DNA from 2 places in the Micromonospora sp. CPCC 206171 genome. Region 1 is predicted to be linked to the other one. Evidence: predicted binding sites of a transcription regulator. Region 1 holds the regulator's gene; the other holds the start of a gene.

Region 1 (6,664 bases):
AGGCTCTGCGCCATGACGGGCAGGCTGGCGGCGGTGAACCTCGGCATGGTGACCGAGGCGGAGTGGGCGGGCGACGCGAGCGGCCGCACCGGCATCGACAAGCGACCGGTCGACGGTCCGGTGCTGCTGAGCGCCGACGGGGTGGCCGGGGACTTCATCGGCGAGCGGGCCCACCACGGCGGCCCCGACCAGGCGGTCTACGCGTACGCGGGGGAGGACGCCGAGTGGTGGTCGGCGGAGCTGGGGCGCACCGTCCCGCCCGGCGGGTTCGGCGAGAACCTGACCACCTCGGCGGTGGACGTGACCGGGGCGGTCATCGGCGAGCTGTGGGTGATCGGCTCGGCGGTGCTCCAGGTGACCAAGCCGCGTACCCCCTGCACCACCTTCGCCGGGTTCTGGGGCGTACCCGACCTGATCAAGCGGTTCACGGTGCGCGCGGCGCCCGGGGCGTACCTGCGGGTGCTGCGCGAGGGCGAGGTCGGCGCGGGTGACCCGGTCGAGGTGGTGGACCGGCCGGCGCACGGGGTCACCATCGGCGAGGTGTTCCGGGCGATGAACCTCGAACCGGAGCTGCTGCCCCGGCTGCTGGACGCCGCCGAGCTGCCGGAGCCGGTCATGGCGAAGGTTCGCCGCCGGGTGTCCGCCAGCCGCCCCTGACCCGTCACCCCTCGGCGAAGACCTCCGCCAGCACCTGGCCGTCGGCGGGGCGGCCGTCGGAGACCTTGGCCCAGGTGCCCTCCTCGGCGGTCCACTCCAGGCCGGCGAAGCGGACCCGCTTCACCCCGTGGTCGGGCGCGTGCGACACCAGCCAGTGGGCGTACCGCCAGCCGTCGCGACGGTCGGCGGCGGGCACGGTGAGCCCGGTCAGCGCGGCCACCGTGCCGGTGCCCGGCAACCCCCAGTCCAGGGTCAGGCCGCGGGTCAGCGCCGCCGCGGCCGCCTCGCCCCGCATCGCCGGCGTCCGGCTCACCGTGCAGGCCACCGCGCCGGTCGCCTCGCCGAGCAGTGCCCGGGTCAGTACCTCGGACTCGTCCGCCCACTTCTGGTACGCCGTCGGGAAGGCCGACCGCTGGACCGCCTGGGCCGCGTCGGTGACCCGCATCTCCTCCCAGCCGCGCACCTTCTTCAGCGCGGCGTAGAAGCGGTTGGCCGCGTACCGCTGGTCGCGGATCTGCTGCGGAGTGCCCCAGCCCTGGCTCGGCCGCTGCTGGAACAGGCCGATCGAATCCCGGTCGCCACCGGAGAGGTTGCGCAGGCCCGACTCCTGGTACGCGGTGGCCAGCGCGACCACCACCGCCCGCTCGGGCATCTGCCGCTGGATGCCGATCGCGGCGATGGTCGCGGCGTTTGCCATCTGGTCGGCGTCGAGCAGCACCGTGCCGTCGGCCTGAACGGTGCAGCTGCGGCTGGCAACGGGGAGCCGGAGCTGGCCGCCGAGCTGACGGACGACGACCCAGACCCCGAGAAGAGCGACGACCGCGAGCACGACACCGACTGCGACAATTGCCCGACTTCGCACCCGCACCTCCTGTTTCACGGTCATCCCCAGCGTACGTGCCCGAAAAGGCGAGCCGGGTCGGCCGACCGGTTCACGTTTTCAGGAGCAAAAGAAGAAAACGCCCCGAACCGGTACTACCTACCGCGCCCCGTCTGCCGGACCCCCCTCCAGAGCGGCCACCCATCCAGCCAATCGCTTCTCGCGGAAGGCGAGCACGCCCTCGCGGCCCTCGTCGGAGAGGAAGTAGCCAGTGGAGAGGGCGGACAGCTCGGCGATCTCGCCACGCAGGTCGGTGGAGGTCGGGCGGCGCAGCAGGCCCTTCGCCCCGGCCAGCGCCCCCGGCGCGCCGCGCACCAGCGAGGCGCAGTAGCGCTCCACCGCCGCGTCCAGCCCGTCCGCCGGCACCGCCGCGGTCACCAGGCCGATCTCGGCAGCCCGCCGGCCGTCGAAGGTGTCCCCGGTCAGGTACAGCTCGGCCGCCGCGCGCGGGTGCAGCCGGGGCAGCACCGTGGCGGAGATGACCGCCGGGATCACCCCGATCCGCACCTCGGTGAAGGCGAACGTCGCCTCCTCGGCGCAGACCGCCAGGTCGGCCGCCGCGATCAGGCCCAACCCGCCGGCCCGCGCCGGCCCGGCCACCTTCGCCAGCACCGGCTTCGGGCACTCCCAGACCGCCGCCAGCACGTCGCCGAGCATCCCGGCCGGCACGCTCCCGCTGGCGTACGCGGCGGCCGTCTCCTTCAGGTCCGCGCCGGAGCAGAAGACCGGCCCGGTGTGGTCCAGCACGATCACCCGGACGGCGTCGTCGGCGACCGCCGCAGCGATCCCGGCCAGCAGCTCGGTCATCAGGGGCGTGGAGAGCGCGTTGCGGTTGTGCGGGCTGTCCAGGGTGAGGGTGGTCACCCCACGGGCCGTGGCGACCCGTACCAGGCGGTCGGGAGAGGTCATGCCGGGCACACTAGTGGCCATGCCCGGCGTCCTTCCAGAAGGCGAGACCGTCCCCGTCGACGGGTCGCTGCCCGCCACCGCCCTGAGCGCGGTCGGCGGGCGCGGCTTCGGCGTGTACGTCCACGTGCCGTTCTGCGCCAGCCGCTGCGGCTACTGCGACTTCAACACCTACACGGCGGCCGAGCTGGGCGGCGGCGCCGACCGGGAGTCGTACGCCGACACCGTGCTGGCCGAGCTGGCGCTGGCCGCGCGGGTCCTCGGCGACACCCCGCCGCCGCGGGTGGACACCGTCTTCGTCGGCGGTGGCACGCCGACCCTGCTCCCCGCCGACGACCTGGCCCGCATCCTGGACGGCATCGACCGCACCTGGGGGCTGGCCGCCGACGCCGAGGTGACCACCGAGGCCAACCCCGAGTCGGTCACGCCGGAGTCGCTGCGCACCCTGCGCGCGGCCGGCTACACCCGGATCTCCCTGGGCATGCAGTCCGCCGCGCCCGGGGTGCTGGCGATCCTCGATCGCCGGCACAGCGCCGGCCGGGCGGTCGCCGCCGCGCTGGAGGCCCGCGACGCCGGGTTCGACCACGTGAACCTGGACCTGATCTACGGCACGCCGGGGGAGAGCGCGGCGGACTTCGCCGCCTCCCTCGACCAGGTGGTCGCCGCCGGGGTGGACCACGTCAGCGCGTACGCCCTGATCGTGGAGGACGGCACCCGGCTCGCCGCCCGAATGCGGCGCGGCGAGCTGCCGTACCCGTCGGACGACGTGGCGGCGGACCGGTACCTGGCCGCGGAGGCCGCCCTCGGCGCGGCCGGCTTCTCCTGGTACGAGGTCTCCAACTGGGCCCGCTCCGAGGCGGCCCGGTGCCGGCACAACCTGCTCTACTGGACCGGCGCGGACTGGTGGGGCCTCGGCCCGGGGGCGCACAGCCACGTCGGCGGGGTGCGCTGGTGGAACGTCAAGCACCCGACGGCGTACGCGAAGCGCCTGGCCGCCGGGGAGTCGCCCGGCCTGGCCCGGGAGGTGCTGACCGCCGGCGAGGCGCACATGGAGGACGTGATGCTCCGGCTGCGGCTCGGCTCCGGCCTGCCGCTGGAGGCCCTCGACCCGGCGGGTCGGGCGGGTGCCGAGCGGGCGCTGGCCGACGGCCTGCTGGACCCGGCGGGGTACGCGGCGGGGCGGGCGGTGCTCACCCTGCGCGGGCGGCTGCTGGCCGACGCCGTGGTCCGCGACCTGCTGCCCTGATCCGCGCGGCCCGGCCGGCCCGGGTGGGCCGGCCGGGACCGGTCACTTCTTGAAGGCGTAGCTCGCGGGGTAGCGGTAGACCACGCCCTCGGTGGCCTTCACCCCGCCGATGATGCCGAAGATGATCGGCACCAGGGCGGTCAGGATCGGGATGAAGAAGAGCACCCCGCAGGTGACGATGGCCAGGACGAAGCCGATGACGTTGGCGATCGCCCAGGTGATCTGGAAGTTCAGCGAGGCCGTGGCGTGCGCCCGCACGGTCGGGGACTGCTGGCCCTTGGCGGAGAGCGCGATCAGCGGCGCCACCCAGCCGAGCAGGCTGCCGCCGACGATCACGCCGACCGGGCCGCCGAAGTGCGCGATCAGCGACCAGGTCTTGTCGTCGTCGGTGGCGTAGCCGCCGCCCGGGGCGGCGTACCCGCCGCCGGGAGCGCCGTACCCGCCGGCGGTCGGATAGCCGACGCCCGGCGCGGCGTAACCACCCGGCGGTGGGTAGCCGCCCGGCGGTGGGTAGCCGCCCGACGGCGGTTGGTCACCGGTGGGTGGCGGATAGCCACCGGGCGGGGGATAGCCGCCCGCCCCGGGTGCCCCGGACAGTGGTGCGGTGGGCGGCTCGTACGACGAGCCGGACGGGGCGGTCGGGTCCGGGCGGTCGCCGGGGTCCCCCGCTCCGGGAGGGCGAGGTGGTTCAGTCATGCACGTCACGGTAGGGGTTGCCGGCAACCCCTCACCAGAGCGACACCGCCCCGGATGTCCGGATGATCGGCCGGGGCGCGCCGTCCGGGTGGCGGGGCGCACCCGTGGTCCGTCGCTGATCATCGCGTCAGCGGGGACGCCGACGTAGACTGGCACTCGCTACAGTCGAGTGCCAGTGCGCTCGCCCGGGGCGCCTCAGCCGCTCCGGGCCGACGTGCGTCAGGAGGTGGGGGAGATGGGTCTCGACGACCGCAAGCTCGCCGTGCTGCGCGCGATCGTCGAGGACTACGTCGCCACGCAGGAGCCGGTCGGCAGCAAGGCCCTGGTCGAGCGGCACCAGCTCGGCGTCTCGCCGGCCACGGTGCGCAACGACATGGCCGTGCTGGAGGAGGAGGGCTACATCCGGCAGCCGCACACCAGTGCCGGCCGGGTGCCCACCGACCGTGGCTACCGCCTCTTCGTCGACCGGCTGTCCCGGGTCAAGCCGCTGAGCCCGGCCGAGCGCCGGGCGATCGAGCGCTTCCTGGTCGGCGCGGTCGACCTGGACGACGTGGTGCACCGCACCGTGCGGCTGCTGGCCCAGCTGACCCGGCAGGTCGCCGTGGTGCAGTACCCGTCGCTGGCCCGCTCCTCGGTACGCCACCTGGAGCTGGTGCCGATCTCCACCACCCGGCTGATGCTGGTCATGATCGCCGACACCGGCCGGGTCGAGCAGCGGCTGGTGGAGCTGCCCGCGCCGATCCCCGCCGACCATGTCACCGACCTGCGCCGGCTGGTCAACGAGAAGCTGGTCGGCAGCCGGCTGTCGGAGACCCCGCCGCTGGTCCAGGCGCTGGTCGACGAGTCGGCGCCGCACCTGCGCGGGGCGATGACCACGCTCTCCACCGTGCTGCTGGAGACGCTGGTCGAACGGCACGAGGAGCGCATCGCGCTCGCCGGCACCGCGAACCTCACCCGGGGCGGCCTGCTCGACTTCCAGGGCTCGCTGCGGCCCATCCTGGAGGCGCTGGAGGAGGAGGTGGTGATGCTCAAGCTGATCGGCGAGGCCGAGTCGACCACCACCCGGGTGCTGATCGGCGACGAGAACGAGATCGACAACCTGCGGGCCGCCTCGGTGGTCAGCACCGGCTACGGGCCGGGGGCGACCGCGCTCGGCGGGCTGGGCGTGTTGGGCCCTACCCGGATGGACTACCCCGGCACCATCGCCACGGTGAGGGCCGTGGCACGCTACGTGGGCGAGCTGCTGGCCCAGAATTGATCCAGGGCAGGGGCCGGCACCCGGCTCCGGCCGACGACCGGCGCAACGCGAGACGAACATGAGGACACCGAACGCAGTGGCCAGGGACTACTACGGCATTCTCGGCGTGAGCCGGGAAGCCTCCGATGACGAGATCAAGCGCGCCTACCGGAAGCTGGCGCGGCAGTTCCACCCGGACGTCAATCCGGACCCGGAGGCCCAGGAGAAGTTCAAGGACATCAACGCCGCGTACGAGGTCCTCTCGGACGACCGGAAACGGCAGATCGTCGACCTGGGTGGCGACCCGCTCGCCCCGGGTGGCGGCGGCGCGGGGCCGGGCGGTCCCGGCGGTGCGGGCCCGTTCGTCGGCTTCCAGGACATCATGGACGCGTTCTTCGGCGGCGCCGCGGGTGGCGCCCGGGGGCCGCGGCCGCGTACCCGGCCGGGCGCCGACGCGATCCTGCGGCTGGAGCTGGACCTGCACGAGACCGCGTTCGGCGTCGAGGCGCCGATCACGGTCGACACCGCGGTGCTCTGCACCACCTGCGCCGGCGCCGGCACCGCCGCCGGCACCCACCTGGCCACCTGCGAGGCGTGCGGCGGCCGGGGCGAGGTGCAGTCGGTGCAGCGCACCTTCCTCGGCCAGGTGGTCTCCGCCCGGCCCTGCACCGTCTGCCAGGGGTACGGCACCACCATCCCGCACCCCTGCCCGACCTGCGCCGGCGACGGCCGGGTGCGCACCCGCCGCTCGCTGACCGTCAAGATCCCCGCCGGGGTCGAGGACGGCATGCGGATCCGGCTCGCCCAGCAGGGTGAGGTGGGCCCGGGTGGCGGCACCGCCGGCGACCTCTACGTGGAGATCCACGAGCGGCCGCACGACGTGTACTCGCGCAAGGGCGACGACCTGCACTGCCGGGTCACCGTGCCGATGACCGCCGCCGCGCTCGGCACCCGGCTGACCATCAAGACGCTGGACAGCGAGGAGACGGTCGACGTCAAGGCCGGCACCCAGCCGGGCAGCACGCTGCGGCTGCGCGCCCGG
Region 2 (6,664 bases), on a different contig from region 1:
CGTCCTGACCGGTCACCGGGATCCTGCCGTTGAGCTTGTTCTTCTTCAGCACCGAGATGGCCGCGTTGCCGAGGCCGTCGTTGGCCGCGAGGACACCGTCGATCCGGCCCTCGGTCTGGGTGAGCATCTGTTCGAAGATGACCCCGGCCTGGGCGTTGTTCCAGTCCGGCACCGACTGGTCCGGGCCGCGGCGGAACTCCCCGGCGTCGAACTTCGGCTTGAGGACCGAGTCGTAGCCGTTCTTGAACAGGGTGGCGTTGTTGTCCGTCGGTGAGCCGTTGAGGAAGGCGACGACCGGCTTCCGGGCGCCCTGCTCGGTCAGGCACCGGGCCAGGCCCTGGCCCTGGAGCTTGCCCACCGCCTCGTTGTCGAAGCTGACGTAGTACTGCGCCGAGCCGCCGAGGGTGAGCCGGTCGTAGTCGATGGTGGCGATGCCCTGCGACCGCGCCTTCTCCAGCACCGCCTTGCCGGTGCCGGAATCCAGATTGACGATCATCAGGACGGTCGCGCCATTGGTGATCATCTGTTCGGCGATGTTGGAGAACTGGCTCTTGTCACCCTGCGCGTTCTGGATGTCGGAGTCGATTCCGGCGGCGTCGAACGCCTCCTCGAGAAATCTGCGGTCCGCGCCCTCCCAGCGGGCGGAGGTCCTGCTGTCGGGCAGGATCACGCCGATCTTCGGTTTCCTGGCGCCATCGGCCGCGTCGCCGCCGCTGAGCTGGTCGCCGCAACCGGCCACGCCGTTGGCGGCCAGCAGGCCGACGACGGTGAGTGCGAGGAGGCCCTTGCGCATCTGCACGGGTCCTTTCGGGGGTGGTGGTGGCAGGCTGGTTTGTTGTGAGCGGCAACGTATTGCCACCCGTGTCGGCGGCGCAAGACTGCCGAGCTCACGAGTTTGGCGGACCGCCGTAACGATCCCGTAACGCGGGAAAAGGCGCGATCTCCGCAGGTCCGATCCGCTCTGCCGCCCGACGGGTTTCGGCGTGGAGAATCTGTTTCCACACCGGTGCCGATTTCCTTTTGCGGCGGCCGGAACTGATCAATGGGCGGCGAGGGCCGCGGTGGTGGCGTCGGTCAGCGCGATCAGATCGGCCGGGGCCAGTTGGAGCTGGAGGCCGCGACGGCCGGCCGAGACGTAGATGGTGTCGTACGCCAGCGCCGAGGAATCCAGCACCGTGGGCAGCCGCCTGCGCTGGCCGAGCGGGCTGATCCCACCCCGGACGTAGCCGGTGGCCCGCTCGGCGGCCGCCCGGTCGGCCATCGTCGCCCGCTTGCCGCCGACGGCCGCGGCCAGCGCCTTGAGGTCCAGTTCGCCGGTGACCGGGACGACGGCCACCGTCAGCGCCCCGTCCACCTCGGTGACCAGTGACTTGAACACCCGCTGCGGCGGCACCCCGAGCGCCTCGGCGACCAGCCCGCCGTAGTTCGGCGCGTCGGGGGAGACGTCGTACGGGTGGGTGCTGTGCCGGATCTTCCGCTTCGCCAGCAGCGCCGTCGCCGGAGTGCCCTGTCCCGCCATGCCGGTCACGCTAACCGGACGCCGGACGTCAGCTCGCGACGGGCCGGCAGACCAGCACGGTCGGCGCCCCCGCAACCCGGGTGAGCACCAGGCTCGCCGCCGCGTCGCCGGCCAACCTCAGGTCGCGGCGCAGCTTCTCCGGCTCCAGCGCCGAGCCGCGCTTGAGGATCTCCACCCGGCCGACCCGGCGCTCCCGCAGCAGCGCGCGCAGCCGCTTGAGCGAGAACGGCAGCACGTCGGTGACCTCCAGGCAGCGAGCGAACGGGGTCGCGGTCGGGGTGTCCGCGTACAGGTAGGCGATGCTCGGGTCGGCGATCGTCGCGTCGAGGGTGTCGGCCAGCTCGGCGACCAGGTGCGCGCGGACCACGGCCGGGTCCGGGTCGTACAGGAAGCGGCGGGTGGGACCGACGGCCGCCTCCGCCGCGCCCGAGCCGGTGAGCCGGTGCGCGACGTCGCCGCGCAGCACGGTGGCCCGGCGGGGCACCTCGGCGAGCAGGCCGCACCAGAGCGCCGCCTCGACCAGGTCGCCGTCCACGCTCACCCACTCCGCCTCGGCGCCCGCCGGGATCAACGCGTGGTCGATCCCGGGGGCCACCTTCACCACCGTGTACGGCACCCGCTCGGCCAGCCGGACGACGAAGTCCCAGGGTGGCGAGTAGGCGTTCGGGTCGAAGATCCGCCGGCCGGTGCCCGCCCGGCGGCGTGCCGGGTCGCAGAACACCCCGTCCACCCGGGTCACATCGAACGCCGTCGCGTCGCCGTACTCCACGGTGAACTCCTCGGCCAGCCCGGCCGCCTCGGCGTTCGCGGCGGCCATCGCGGCGGTCACCGGGTCGGCCTCCACCCCGTACACCCGGATGCCGGCGCGGGCGGCGGCGAGCGCGTCGGCGCCGAGGCCGCACCCGAGGTCGGCGAGGGTGCGCACACCGGCGGCGCGCAGCCGCGCGGCGCGCCGGTCCGCGACCGGCCGGCGGGTGGCCTGCTCCAGCCCGGCCCGGGTGAAGAACATCCCGACGGCCTCCGGCCCGAACTTGGCCACCGCCCGGCGGCGCAGCTCGGCCTGGGTCAGCGCGGCGGCGGCCAGCCCGGCCGGCACCCCGGCGGTGCGCAGCGCGGCGGCAGAGGTCAGCGGGTCGCCGCCGGCCAGCTCGGCCGCCGCGGCGAGCGCGGCCGACCCCTCGGGGGTACGCAGCGCGGCGAGCTGGTCGATGTCCACCCGTCCATTCTCCCGACCCGCCCCACCCCCACCCCTCCGCCCCCAGCTCACCGGCCGGGTGGCCGACACGCCGCAAACGGGAGTCGATCGGGGCCGTTCGACGCCGACGCGCTGGCACTCTCCTTGACGGAGTGCTAGCCGAGGAATAACCTGCGATTAGCACTCTCACCCGGAGGGTGCCAGCTCCCGGGCCATCCGGCGCGGGCGCTGAACGCCAGGCGGACCGGCACCCGCGACGACGGCCCCGCCCGGTGGCATGTGGCAGATTGACGCTGGTCGGCTCCGGTCGACCGGTAACGAAACCAGTACCCCAGGAGGGTATGCCCGTGACTACCGCGACCAAGGTTGCGATCAAGCCGCTCGAGGACCGGATCGTGGTCCAGGCGAACGAGGCTGAGACCACCACGGCGTCGGGCATCGTGATCCCCGACACCGCCAAGGAGAAGCCGCAGGAGGGCACCGTCCTCGCTGTCGGCCCGGGCCGGATCGACGACAACGGCAACCGCGTGCCGCTCGACGTCAAGGTCGGCGACACCGTTCTCTACTCGAAGTACGGCGGCACCGAGGTCAAGTACGCCGGCGAGGAGTACCTGGTGCTCTCCGCCCGCGACGTCCTCGCGGTCATCGAGAAGTAAGCAACCGATCAGTGTCGTTGCCCCGGTCCGGCTCGCCGGGCCGGGGCAACGGCGCTTCGAAGGGACATTCATGGCGAAGATCCTGAGCTTCTCGGACGACGCCCGACACCTGCTCGAGCACGGTGTCAACGCCCTCGCGGACACGGTCAAGGTCACCCTCGGCCCGCGCGGGCGCAACGTCGTCCTGGACAAGAAATTCGGTGCGCCCACGATCACCAACGACGGCGTGACCATCGCCAAGGAGATCGAGCTCACCAACCCCTACGAGAACCTCGGCGCGCAGCTGGTCAAGGAGGTGGCGACGAAGACCAACGACGTCGCTGGCGACGGGACCACCACCGCGACCGTGCTGGCCCAGGCCATGGTCCGCGAGGGCCTGCGCAACGTGACCGCCGGGGCCAACCCGTCCGGTCTCAAGCGGGGCATCGACGCGGCGGCCGCCAAGGTCTCCGAGGCGCTGCTCGAGCGGGCCGTCGAGGTCGCCAGCAAGGAGGCGGTCGCGAACGTCGCCACCATCTCCGCGCAGGACGCCACCATCGGCGAGCTGATCGCCGAGGCGATGGAGAAGGTCGGCCGCGACGGTGTCATCACCGTCGAGGAGGGCTCCGCGCTCACCACCGAGCTGGAGGTGACCGAGGGTCTGCAGTTCGACAAGGGCTTCATCTCGCCGAACTTCGTCACCGACGTGGAGTCGCAGGAGGCGGTCCTGGAGGACCCGTACATCCTGATCACCACGCAGAAGATCTCGGCGATCGAGGAGCTGCTGCCGCTGCTGGAGAAGGTCCTCCAGAACAGCAAGCCGCTGCTGATCATCGCCGAGGACGTCGAGGGCCAGGCGCTGTCGACCCTGGTGGTCAACTCGATCCGCAAGACCATCAAGGTCTGCGCGGTGAAGGCCCCCGGCTTCGGCGACCGCCGCAAGGCGATGCTCCAGGACATGGCGATCCTGACCGGCGCCGAGCTGGTCGCCCCGGAGCTGGGCTACAAGCTCGACCAGGTCGGCCTGGAGGTGCTCGGCAGCGCCCGGCGCGTCGTGGTCGACAAGGAGAACACCACCGTCGTCGACGGTGGCGGCCAGTCCTCCGAGGTCGCCGACCGGGTCGCGCAGATCCGCAAGGAGATCGAGGCCTCGGACTCCGAGTGGGACCGGGAGAAGCTGGCCGAGCGGCTGGCGAAGCTCTCCGGTGGCATCGCGGTCATCAAGGTGGGCGCGGCGACCGAGGTCGAGATGAAGGAGCGCAAGCACCGCATCGAGGACGCCATCGCCGCGACCAAGGCCGCCGTCGAGGAGGGCACGGTGCCCGGTGGTGGTGCCGCCCTGGCGCAGGTCCTGCCGGTGCTCGCCGACGACCTGGGCCTGACCGGTGACGAGAAGACCGGCGTCTCGATCGTCCGCAAGGCGCTGGTCGAGCCGCTGCGCTGGATCGCCCAGAACGCCGGCCACGACGGCTACGTGGTGGTGCAGAAGGTCGCCGGCAAGGAGTGGGGCAACGGCCTCGACGCCGCCACCGGCCAGTACGTCGACCTGGTGAAGTCCGGCATCATCGACCCGGTGAAGGTGACCCGCAACGCGGTCACCAACGCCGCCTCGATCGCCGGCCTGCTGCTCACCACCGAGAGCCTCGTGGTGGAGAAGCCGGAGAAGGCCGAGCCGGCCGCCGCCGGTGGGCACGGCCACGGCCACGGTCACCAGCACGGCCCGGGTTTCTGACCCACGGCGTACGCCGACCCAGGGCGCACCGTCTCCGCGGAGACGGTGCGCCCTGACGCGTCCGTGGGGGCATTACGGAACGCTGACGTGGTTGGCGGTCGGTCCGGTTGATCGACAACACTGGTCCGATGAGCACCACGCCCCGCGGCCTCGCCGCGCTCGCCGGGATCACGGCCGCCACCGTGGCCATCGGCGTCGCCGAGCCGGTCGCGGTCCTGACCGGCCCCCGGTCCGCCCCGCTGATCGCGGTCGGCGGGCTGGTCGTGGACGTCGTACCCGAGCCGTTGAAGCAGTTCGCCATCACCCTGTTCGGCACCTACGACAAGATCGCCCTGCTGGTCGGGACGGCGCTGTTGCTCGCCGCGTTCGCCGCGCTCCTCGGCGTGCTGGCGGTCCGCCGGCTGTGGATCGGCCTGGCCGGCATCGCGGCCTTCGCCGGGCTCGGCGTGGCCGCCGCCCTCACCCGGGCCGGCGCGGATGCCGCCGACGCGCTGCCCTCGCTGGTCGGGGCCGGGCTCGGCGGGCTGGTGCTCTGGGCCTTCCTCGCCGGCCCGCTGGCGGTCGACCCGTGGCCCTGGACCCCGCCGACACCCCTGCCCGGCCCGTCGACGCCGGCCGCGCCCGCCCCGGCCGCCGGCGCGGAGGGTGTACCTGGCCCGGCCGCCGGCGCGGAGGCGGTACCTGGCCCGGCTGCCGGCGCGGAGCCGGCACCCGACCCCGCCTTCGGTCCGGAAGGCAATCCCGGCCCCGATCCGGTGAGCCGTCCACCCGTCGGGTGGGAGCCGTTGGAGACCACCGACCCGGAGTCGCGGCGCCGGTTCCTGCGCGGGGTGGGCGTGCTGGCCGGCGGGGCCGCCGTGGCCGGGCTGGGCGGGCACTGGCTCGCCGGTCGTCGGGGCGTGTCGGCGGCCCGCCGGGCGGTCGCGCTGCCCACCCCGTCGGCGGCGGCCCCGGTCGTCCCGGCCGGCGCCGACCTGTCGCTGGCGCAGCTCGCCCCGTACGTCACCTCGAACACCGGGTTCTACCGGATCGACACCGCCCTGGTGGTGCCGCAGGTCGACCCGGAGAGCTGGCGGCTGCGCATCCACGGGCGGGTGCGCAACCCGATCGAGCTGAGCTTCGCCGACCTGCTCGCCCGGCCGATGGTGGAGCGGTACGTGACCCTGGCCTGCGTCTCCAACGAGGTGGGCGGGGGCCTGATCGGCAACGCCCGGTGGTTGGGCGTACCCCTCAAGGAGCTGTTGGACGAGGCGGACCCGGAGGAGGGCGCGGACCAGGTGGTGGGGCGTTCGGTCGACGGCTGGACCTGTGGCACCCCGACGGCGGTGCTGCGGGACGGGCGGGACGCCCTGCTGGCGGTCGGGATGAACGGCGAGCCGCTGCCGGTCGAGCACGGCTTCCCGGTCCGCATGGTGGTGCCCGGCCTGTACGGCTACGTCTCGGCGTGCAAGTGGGTGACCGAGCTGGAGCTGACCAGCTTCGCCGACTTCGACGCGTACTGGGTGCCGCGGGGCTGGTCGGCGCGGGGACCGGTCAAGACGCAGTCCCGGATCGACACGCCCCGCCCGCGCAACCGGCTCAGC

The links. The regulator HrcA, encoded in region 1, represses chaperone genes, less so after heat shock. The targets are predictions, from matches to a motif close to GGTTNGCACNCTCNNNNNGAGNGTGCNAACC.
Region 2: the regulator HrcA is predicted to act here: its motif matches at 2,890-2,920, upstream of groES (co-chaperone GroES).

The regions. Positions count from the first base shown of each region.
Region 1 covers NZ_JBAKHT010000005.1:60,542-67,205, forward strand. The annotation lists gene V6U89_RS08695 (MOSC domain-containing protein) at 13-657, shown strand; gene V6U89_RS08700 (hypothetical protein) at 662-1,525, opposite strand; gene V6U89_RS08705 (enoyl-CoA hydratase-related protein) at 1,637-2,446, opposite strand; gene hemW (radical SAM family heme chaperone HemW) at 2,466-3,689, shown strand; gene V6U89_RS08715 (DUF4870 domain-containing protein) at 3,732-4,385, opposite strand; gene hrcA (heat-inducible transcriptional repressor HrcA) at 4,621-5,643, shown strand; gene dnaJ (molecular chaperone DnaJ) at 5,720-6,664, shown strand, end outside.
Region 2 covers NZ_JBAKHT010000002.1:334,513-341,176, reverse strand. The annotation lists gene V6U89_RS04280 (sugar ABC transporter substrate-binding protein) at 1-793, opposite strand, end outside; gene ybaK (Cys-tRNA(Pro) deacylase) at 1,040-1,519, opposite strand; gene V6U89_RS04270 (THUMP-like domain-containing protein) at 1,548-2,735, opposite strand; gene groES (co-chaperone GroES) at 3,056-3,370, shown strand; gene groL (chaperonin GroEL) at 3,441-5,081, shown strand; gene V6U89_RS04255 (molybdopterin-dependent oxidoreductase) at 5,210-6,664, shown strand, end outside.